2 regions of the Jeotgalibaca sp. A122 genome follow, and region 1 is predicted to be linked to the other one. Evidence: predicted binding sites of a transcription regulator. Region 1 holds the regulator's gene; the other holds the start of a gene.
What was found. Region 1 encodes HrcA, which represses chaperone genes, less so after heat shock. Its sites were predicted from a motif close to TTAGCACTCNNNNNNNNNGAGTGCTAA; they were not measured.
Positions count from the first base shown of each region.

Region 1 (3,431 bases):
AACGTATTTTCCAATGTCTAAAGAAGCAGAATTTACAGTTGAAGCAAATCCCGAAAGCATTACTATGGATAAATTTAAAGTTATGAAAGAGTACGGGGTTAATCGGATAAGCATGGGTGTCCAATCCTTTAATGATGCGATCTTAAAGAAGATTGGGCGGATACATACTTCAGATCAGGTATATGAATGTGTAAAACTAGCGCAAAAAGCCGGTTTTGACAACATGAGTATTGATTTAATCTTTCGCTTGCCTACCCAGACCCTTTCTGATTTTGCTAATACTTTGGAAAAAGCTATGGAGCTGGATTTACCGCATTACTCGATTTATTCACTTATTCTGGAGAATAAAACGATTTTCTTTAATTTGATGAGACAAGGAAAGCTTCCTTTGCCTTCAGAAGATGAAGAAGCGGATATGTATGCATTAGCCATGGACACGATGGCCAAGTTCGGTAGAGAGCATTATGAAATTTCCAATTATGCCAAACCGGGTTTCCAATCGCAACATAATCTTGCTTACTGGCGGAACGAAAACTATTTTGGGTTCGGGGCGGGGGCCCATGGTTACATTGATGGCATACGTTACAATAATAATGGTCCGATCCAACATTATTTGGAGCCGTTACGCGCTGGCGAATCGCCAATTCTCTACCAAAAAGAATTGACGAGAGCCAATGTAATAGAAGAAGAATTGATGCTGGGATTGCGTACTATGAATGGGGTCAGTCGTTCTGGATTCCAGCAAAAATTTGGTGAACCAATCGAAAACTTTTATGCAAATGAAATTAATGGTTTAATGACCAAAGAACTCTTGAAAATTGAAGATGACCATTTGAGATTAACCAGAAAAGGCAAGTTTCTAGGCAACGAAGTGTTCCAGGAATTTCTTTTTAATTAAAAAATCAAGGTAATCCTGTTGACAAAAATATACCATCGTGATAAGTTATTTCATGGGTTAGCACTCATGAATGCCAAGTGCTAAAGCGAGGTGAAAAGATGTTAACAGAAAGACAACTCTTGATCTTGAATTCAATCATCAAGCACTATATTCAGCATGGTGAGCCAATGGGGTCAAAGACCTTACTGAAAGAAACTAATTTATCCGTTTCTCCAGCAACGATTCGTAACGAAATGATGCATATTGAGGAATTAGGTTTTTTAGAAAAAATGCATTCGTCTTCAGGAAGAATTCCTTCAAATCTCGGTTATCGACATTATGTTGACCTTCTTTTGAAGAGTAACCAGAAACAAAAACAAGATGGCTTGCGTAGAAAAGTTCAAGAATCTATCCGGGCTCCTTATAAAGAGGCAGAAGAAATTCTGGAAACGTCAGCTGAAATGTTATCATTTATGACTAACTATACAGCTTTGAGTATCGGACCTGAAAAAATGGATAGTCGCTTATCGAATTTCCAACTCGTCCCTATTACCAGTGGGCATTATATGGCAATATTGGTGACTGATAAGGGATACGTCGAGAACAAAATCTTTACTGTATCAAAGGATGTCGATGCAGCCAAAATTCAAACGATGGTTAATATTTTCAATGAAGAACTCGTGGGTTTGAGATTAATTGATGTCCATCGAAAATTACAGATGGAAATACCCGACATGATCAGAAAATATATCGGGAAAGAAATTAATTTACAGGCTATCTTTCACGAGGTTATTTCAAAAATGAGTAGTGACCGTATTTATGTAGGCGGGGAAATGAATTTGCTGAATCATTTTAATCTTGAACGTATTCATGAAAGAGAACAAATGAAGGCTATTATCAGCTTAATCCATGAATCTAAGGACCTTTTAGGTTTGCTTACAAAAGGACAGGAAGATCTCAATATTCAAATTGGACCAGAAATGAAAAATGACTTGTTATCCAATTTTAGTCTCATTACCGCAACATATGATGTCGGGCAAAATTCGAAGGGTCTCATTGCTTTGTTGGGTCCAACCAATATGCCATACGATCAAATCATTAATATTATGCGTATCACGAGAGACGAATTATCCGATAGCATGCATGATTTTTATCAAGATGAGTAAAGGGGAATTGACGTGACAGAAGAAAACAATGTGCAAAATGAAAACACAGAAATGGTTGAAGCGACAGAAGTTGAACAGTTGCAACAACAAGTAGAGGAGTTACAAGATCGCTATTTACGCGTTCAAGCAGAGTTGGCTAATATCCAAAAACGTAACGCCAAAGAAAGACAAGACGCTGCTAAATACCGTTCACAAAACCTGGCTACTGAATTACTGCCCGTTATTGATAACATCGAACGCGCTTTGGAAATTGAAGTGGAAGATGAAAAAGCAGTTAACTTTAAAAAAGGTGTAGAGATGGTTTATAATCTTATGTTAGAAGCTTTGAAAAATGAAAAAATCGAAGCGATCAACCCAATTAACGAACCATTCGATCCGAATTATCATATGTCCATCCAAGTTCAAGAAGCAGAAGAAGGGCAAGAAGCTGATACAGTCATCAATGTTGTTCAAAAAGGTTACAAGTTAGATGAACGTGTATTAAGACCGGCCATGGTTATCGTGGCACAATAAATTTAGTTAATCGATTTATTCTAAAAATGACACACAGAGGGGAAATTTGATTATGAGTAAAATTATTGGTATCGACTTAGGAACTACAAACTCAGCAGTTGCTGTTTTAGAGGGTGGAGAAGCAAAAATTATTCCTAACCCAGAAGGAAACCGTACAACACCTTCAGTTGTTTCTTTCAAAAATGGTGAAATTCAAGTAGGGGAAGTTGCTAAGCGTCAAGCGATTACAAACCCACACACAATTGCATCTATTAAACGTCACATGGGTCAACCAGGCTTCAAAGTTGAAGCAGAAGGAAAATCCTATACACCACAAGAAATTTCTGCAATGATCCTACAATATTTGAAAAGCTATGCAGAAGCTTATCTAGGAGACACAGTAGATAAAGCAGTTATTACTGTACCAGCGTACTTCAACGATGCACAGCGTCAAGCAACTAAAGATGCTGGTAAAATTGCTGGTTTGGAAGTGGAACGTATCGTTAACGAGCCGACTGCTGCAGCTTTGGCATACGGATTGGATAAAACTGATACAGACGAAAAAATATTGGTATTTGACCTTGGTGGTGGTACATTCGACGTTTCTGTTCTAGAATTAGGAGACGGCGTATTTGATGTACTAAGTACTGCTGGTGATAACGAACTTGGTGGGGATGATTTCGATAACAAAATCATCGACTACATGGTAGCAGAGTTCAAAAAGGAAAATGGCATTGACCTTTCCAACGACAAAATGGCTAAACAACGTTTGAAAGATGCAGCTGAAAAAGCTAAGAAAGACTTGTCAGGTGTAACTTCAACACAAATCAGCTTGCCATTTATTACTGCTGGAGCAGCTGGTCCATTGCATTTGGAAATGACATTAACGCGTGCAA
Region 1 is NZ_JBQPRB010000002.1:226,943-230,373, forward strand. It holds gene hemW (radical SAM family heme chaperone HemW) at 1-898, shown strand, start outside; gene hrcA (heat-inducible transcriptional repressor HrcA) at 997-2,043, shown strand; gene grpE (nucleotide exchange factor GrpE) at 2,056-2,556, shown strand; gene dnaK (molecular chaperone DnaK) at 2,609-3,431, shown strand, end outside.

Region 2 (3,431 bases), on a different contig from region 1:
TCAGCGACAACACCTTCTGTTGAAAGGATTAGTCCTGCTACACTTGCTGCGTTTTGCAATGCAGAACGCACAACTTTAGCTGGGTCAACAATTCCTGCTTCAATCATGTTTACCCATTCGTCAGTTGCAGCGTTATAACCGATTCCTGGTTCTTCTGTCTTGATGCGGGCTGCAATAACAGATCCTTCAAGACCTGCATTTTCAGCGATTTGACGAACCGGTTCTTCCAATGCACGTGCAACAATGCGAGCACCTGTCGCTTCATCGCCTTTAAGTGCAAGCTCTTGAACGCGTTTTTGAACATTGATTAAAGCAGTACCACCACCAGGGACGATTCCCTCTTCAACAGCAGCACGTGTTGCATTCAAAGCATCTTCGATACGCAATTTACGCTCTTTCAATTCTGTTTCAGTAGCAGCACCAACTTTGATCACTCCTACCCCACCAGATAATTTAGCCAAGCGTTCTTGAAGTTTTTCACGGTCGAAATCAGAAGTTGTTTCAGCAGCTTGTGAACGAATCACTGCTACACGTTGCTCAATCAATTCTTTTTCGCCAGATCCTTCTACGATTGTGGTGTTGTCTTTTGTAACGACTACTTTACCAGCATGTCCTAAGTGTTCAACAGAAGCATCTTTCAATTCCAAACCTAAATCTTCTGCAATCACTGTTCCGCCTGTTAAAACAGCGATGTCTTGCAACATTTCTTTACGACGGTCACCAAATCCTGGCGCTTTAACTGCCGCCACATTGAATGTTCCCCGTAGTTTATTCAATACCAATGTTGGCAGAGCTTCGCCATCCACATCATCAGCGATGATTAACAATGGACGTCCTTCTTTCAAGATTTGCTCCAATAATGGAAGAAGATCTTGAATGTTGGAAATTTTACGGTCAGTAATTAAGATATAAGGCATGTCAAGGCTTGCTTCCATCTTGTCATTATCAGTTACCATGTATTGTGAAAGGTAACCACGGTCAAATTGCATTCCTTCAACAACATCTAATTCTGTTTCGATACCTTTTGATTCTTCAATCGTGATAACGCCGTCGTTACCAACTTTTTCCATCGCTTCAGCAATCAAAGCGCCGACTTCTTCGGACCCTGATGATACAGCTGCAACTTGTGCGATAGATTCTTTTGAATCAACTGTTTGAGAAATTTCTGCCAAACCGGCAATCGCTTCTTTTGCAGCGATTTCGATACCACGACGAACACCAACTGGGTTTGCACCAGCAGTAACGTTTTTCAAACCTTCACGTACAATGGCTTGTGTCAAAACAGTTGCAGTCGTTGTGCCATCTCCAGCAATATCGTTTGTTTTTGAAGCAACTTCAGAAACGAGTTTTGCTCCCATATTTTCAAAATGATCTTCTAATTCAATTTCTTTGGCAATTGTCACACCATCATTTGTAATAAGCGGAGAACCGTATGCTTTTTCCAAAACAACGTTACGTCCTTTTGGCCCTAATGTTACTTTTACAGTGTTTGCCAACATATCAACACCGCGTAATAGCGCTGCTCGTGCGTCTTCAGAGAATTTAATATCTTTAGCCATTTCTAAAATTCACCTCATCCAATTATTTTGAAAATTATTCTACAATTGCTACGACGTCAGATTCTTTAACTACCAAATAATCTTTCCCATCGTATTTGATTTCTGTTCCAGCGTATTTTTCGAACAATACATTGTCGCCGACTTTTATAGTCATTTCGATTTTTGTCCCGTTTTCCGTTACAAGACCGTCACCAGCAGCGATAACGACACCTGTTTGTGATTTTTCTTTAGCGGAAGACGGCAACACGATGCCACCAACAGTTTTTTCTTCTTCTTTGGCAACTTCAATAATGACGCGATTACCTAATGGTTTTAACACAAGTATCCCTCCAAAAATAAGTTGATTTCTAATTAGCACTCGATTACCGAGAGTGCTAACCTACTTTTCTATCATAATCAAACTTTTTTGATAATGCAAGCAAATTCAGTAATTTTTTTCATTCTTGTGATATACTTTTATACAGGAGTATTATAACAAATAAGAAAGGTACAAAATACATGCGAAGAAAAATCACTACTGCGACGCGTATAATATTCATATACTTAGCAGCTCAATTCTTACCCGTTCCTCTTCTCTTTTTATTTCCGACAGAGCAACGCATTGAAATGAGCATGACTTTAACAATCCTCTTTGCCTTTATCGGAACAGTGGCAATGATTATCGTAAACTATAAAGAAAAATGGAGTCCTGAAGCGCCTATTATCAAACGGCCCTCTGCACCTATGTCGAAAGTGATAGGATGGAGCGTTCTTGGCTTTATCGGTTCGCTTGTAATCCAGACGGTCACTTCCATTATTGAATCGCTTATTTTCGGAGTTACGCCGGAATCAGCTAACACTCAGAATTTACTGGAATTAACGACGGCTTACCCACTCTTGATTTTTATGATCACCATTTTCGCACCAGTAATGGAAGAATTTGTTTTCCGAAAAGCTGTCTTTACCCAATTAAATATGTCCCGTGTCGGATTATTCGGTTCTGCGGTCATAAGTGCTTTAATTTTTGCTTTTATCCACTTTGATGGACACATGCTTGTGTATGGTACTTTAGGACTCTGGTTCTCTTATCTATACTACAAAACAAATAACATTTTTACACCTATGTTGGCTCATGGTTTAATGAATGCATTTGCTTCATTACCAATCTTTTTCCCAGAACTCCTGGGCTAACAGTTTAAAAAGAAAGGAATTCTATGACTTTAAAAAATATCATTTTACAAATCGTTATGAAATTTGCATTCGCCGGTCTCTTCATTTATTTCGCTGTAGACAGCATCAACGTCTCTGGATGGGGATTCCTCACGTGGATCAGTATCTTTTTCGCGACAAACAACATCGTAACCGGCATCCAAATGTTAATTATGTACTTTAAAATTAAAGATCAAGTGAACAAGTAAAAAAACGTTGAGACCCTTTCGGTCTCAACGTTTTTCATTGTGCTTTTAGGAGATATTATTATCCAAGAAATAAATCAGTGTTTGTAATTCATTGGTTAGGTCGACATTTTGAACGCGAACGTTCTCTGGTACTGACAAACGAATAGGTGTAAAGTTCATTATTCCCCTGACACCCGCTTCGATCAAATTGTTAGCCGCTTTTTGGGCAACTTGCTGTGGAACTGTCAAAATAGCCACGTCAATTTGTTGAATACGTAATTGTTCAATCATTTCGTCCAATGGATAAACGGGCACACCACTGACGATTTTGCCAACAATTTCTTCGTTTACATCGAATGCAGCGCTAATGCGCACGTTATTACTTAAATGGAAGTTATAGTTCAACAAGGCATGTCCCAAGTTACCAACCCCGATTAAAGCAACATTGGTTAAACGATCCTGGTTTAAGGTCTTACTAAAGAAATCCAGCAAATAC
Region 2 is NZ_JBQPRB010000004.1:105,197-108,627, forward strand. It holds gene groL (chaperonin GroEL) at 1-1,559, opposite strand, end outside; gene groES (co-chaperone GroES) at 1,594-1,878, opposite strand; gene ACTU7M_RS06035 (lysostaphin resistance A-like protein) at 2,166-2,729, shown strand; gene ACTU7M_RS06040 (YdiK family protein) at 2,753-2,956, shown strand; gene ACTU7M_RS06045 (redox-sensing transcriptional repressor Rex) at 3,002-3,431, opposite strand, start outside.
Region 2: a site for HrcA is predicted at 1,911-1,937, ahead of groES (co-chaperone GroES). Genes of this name have one in related genera too.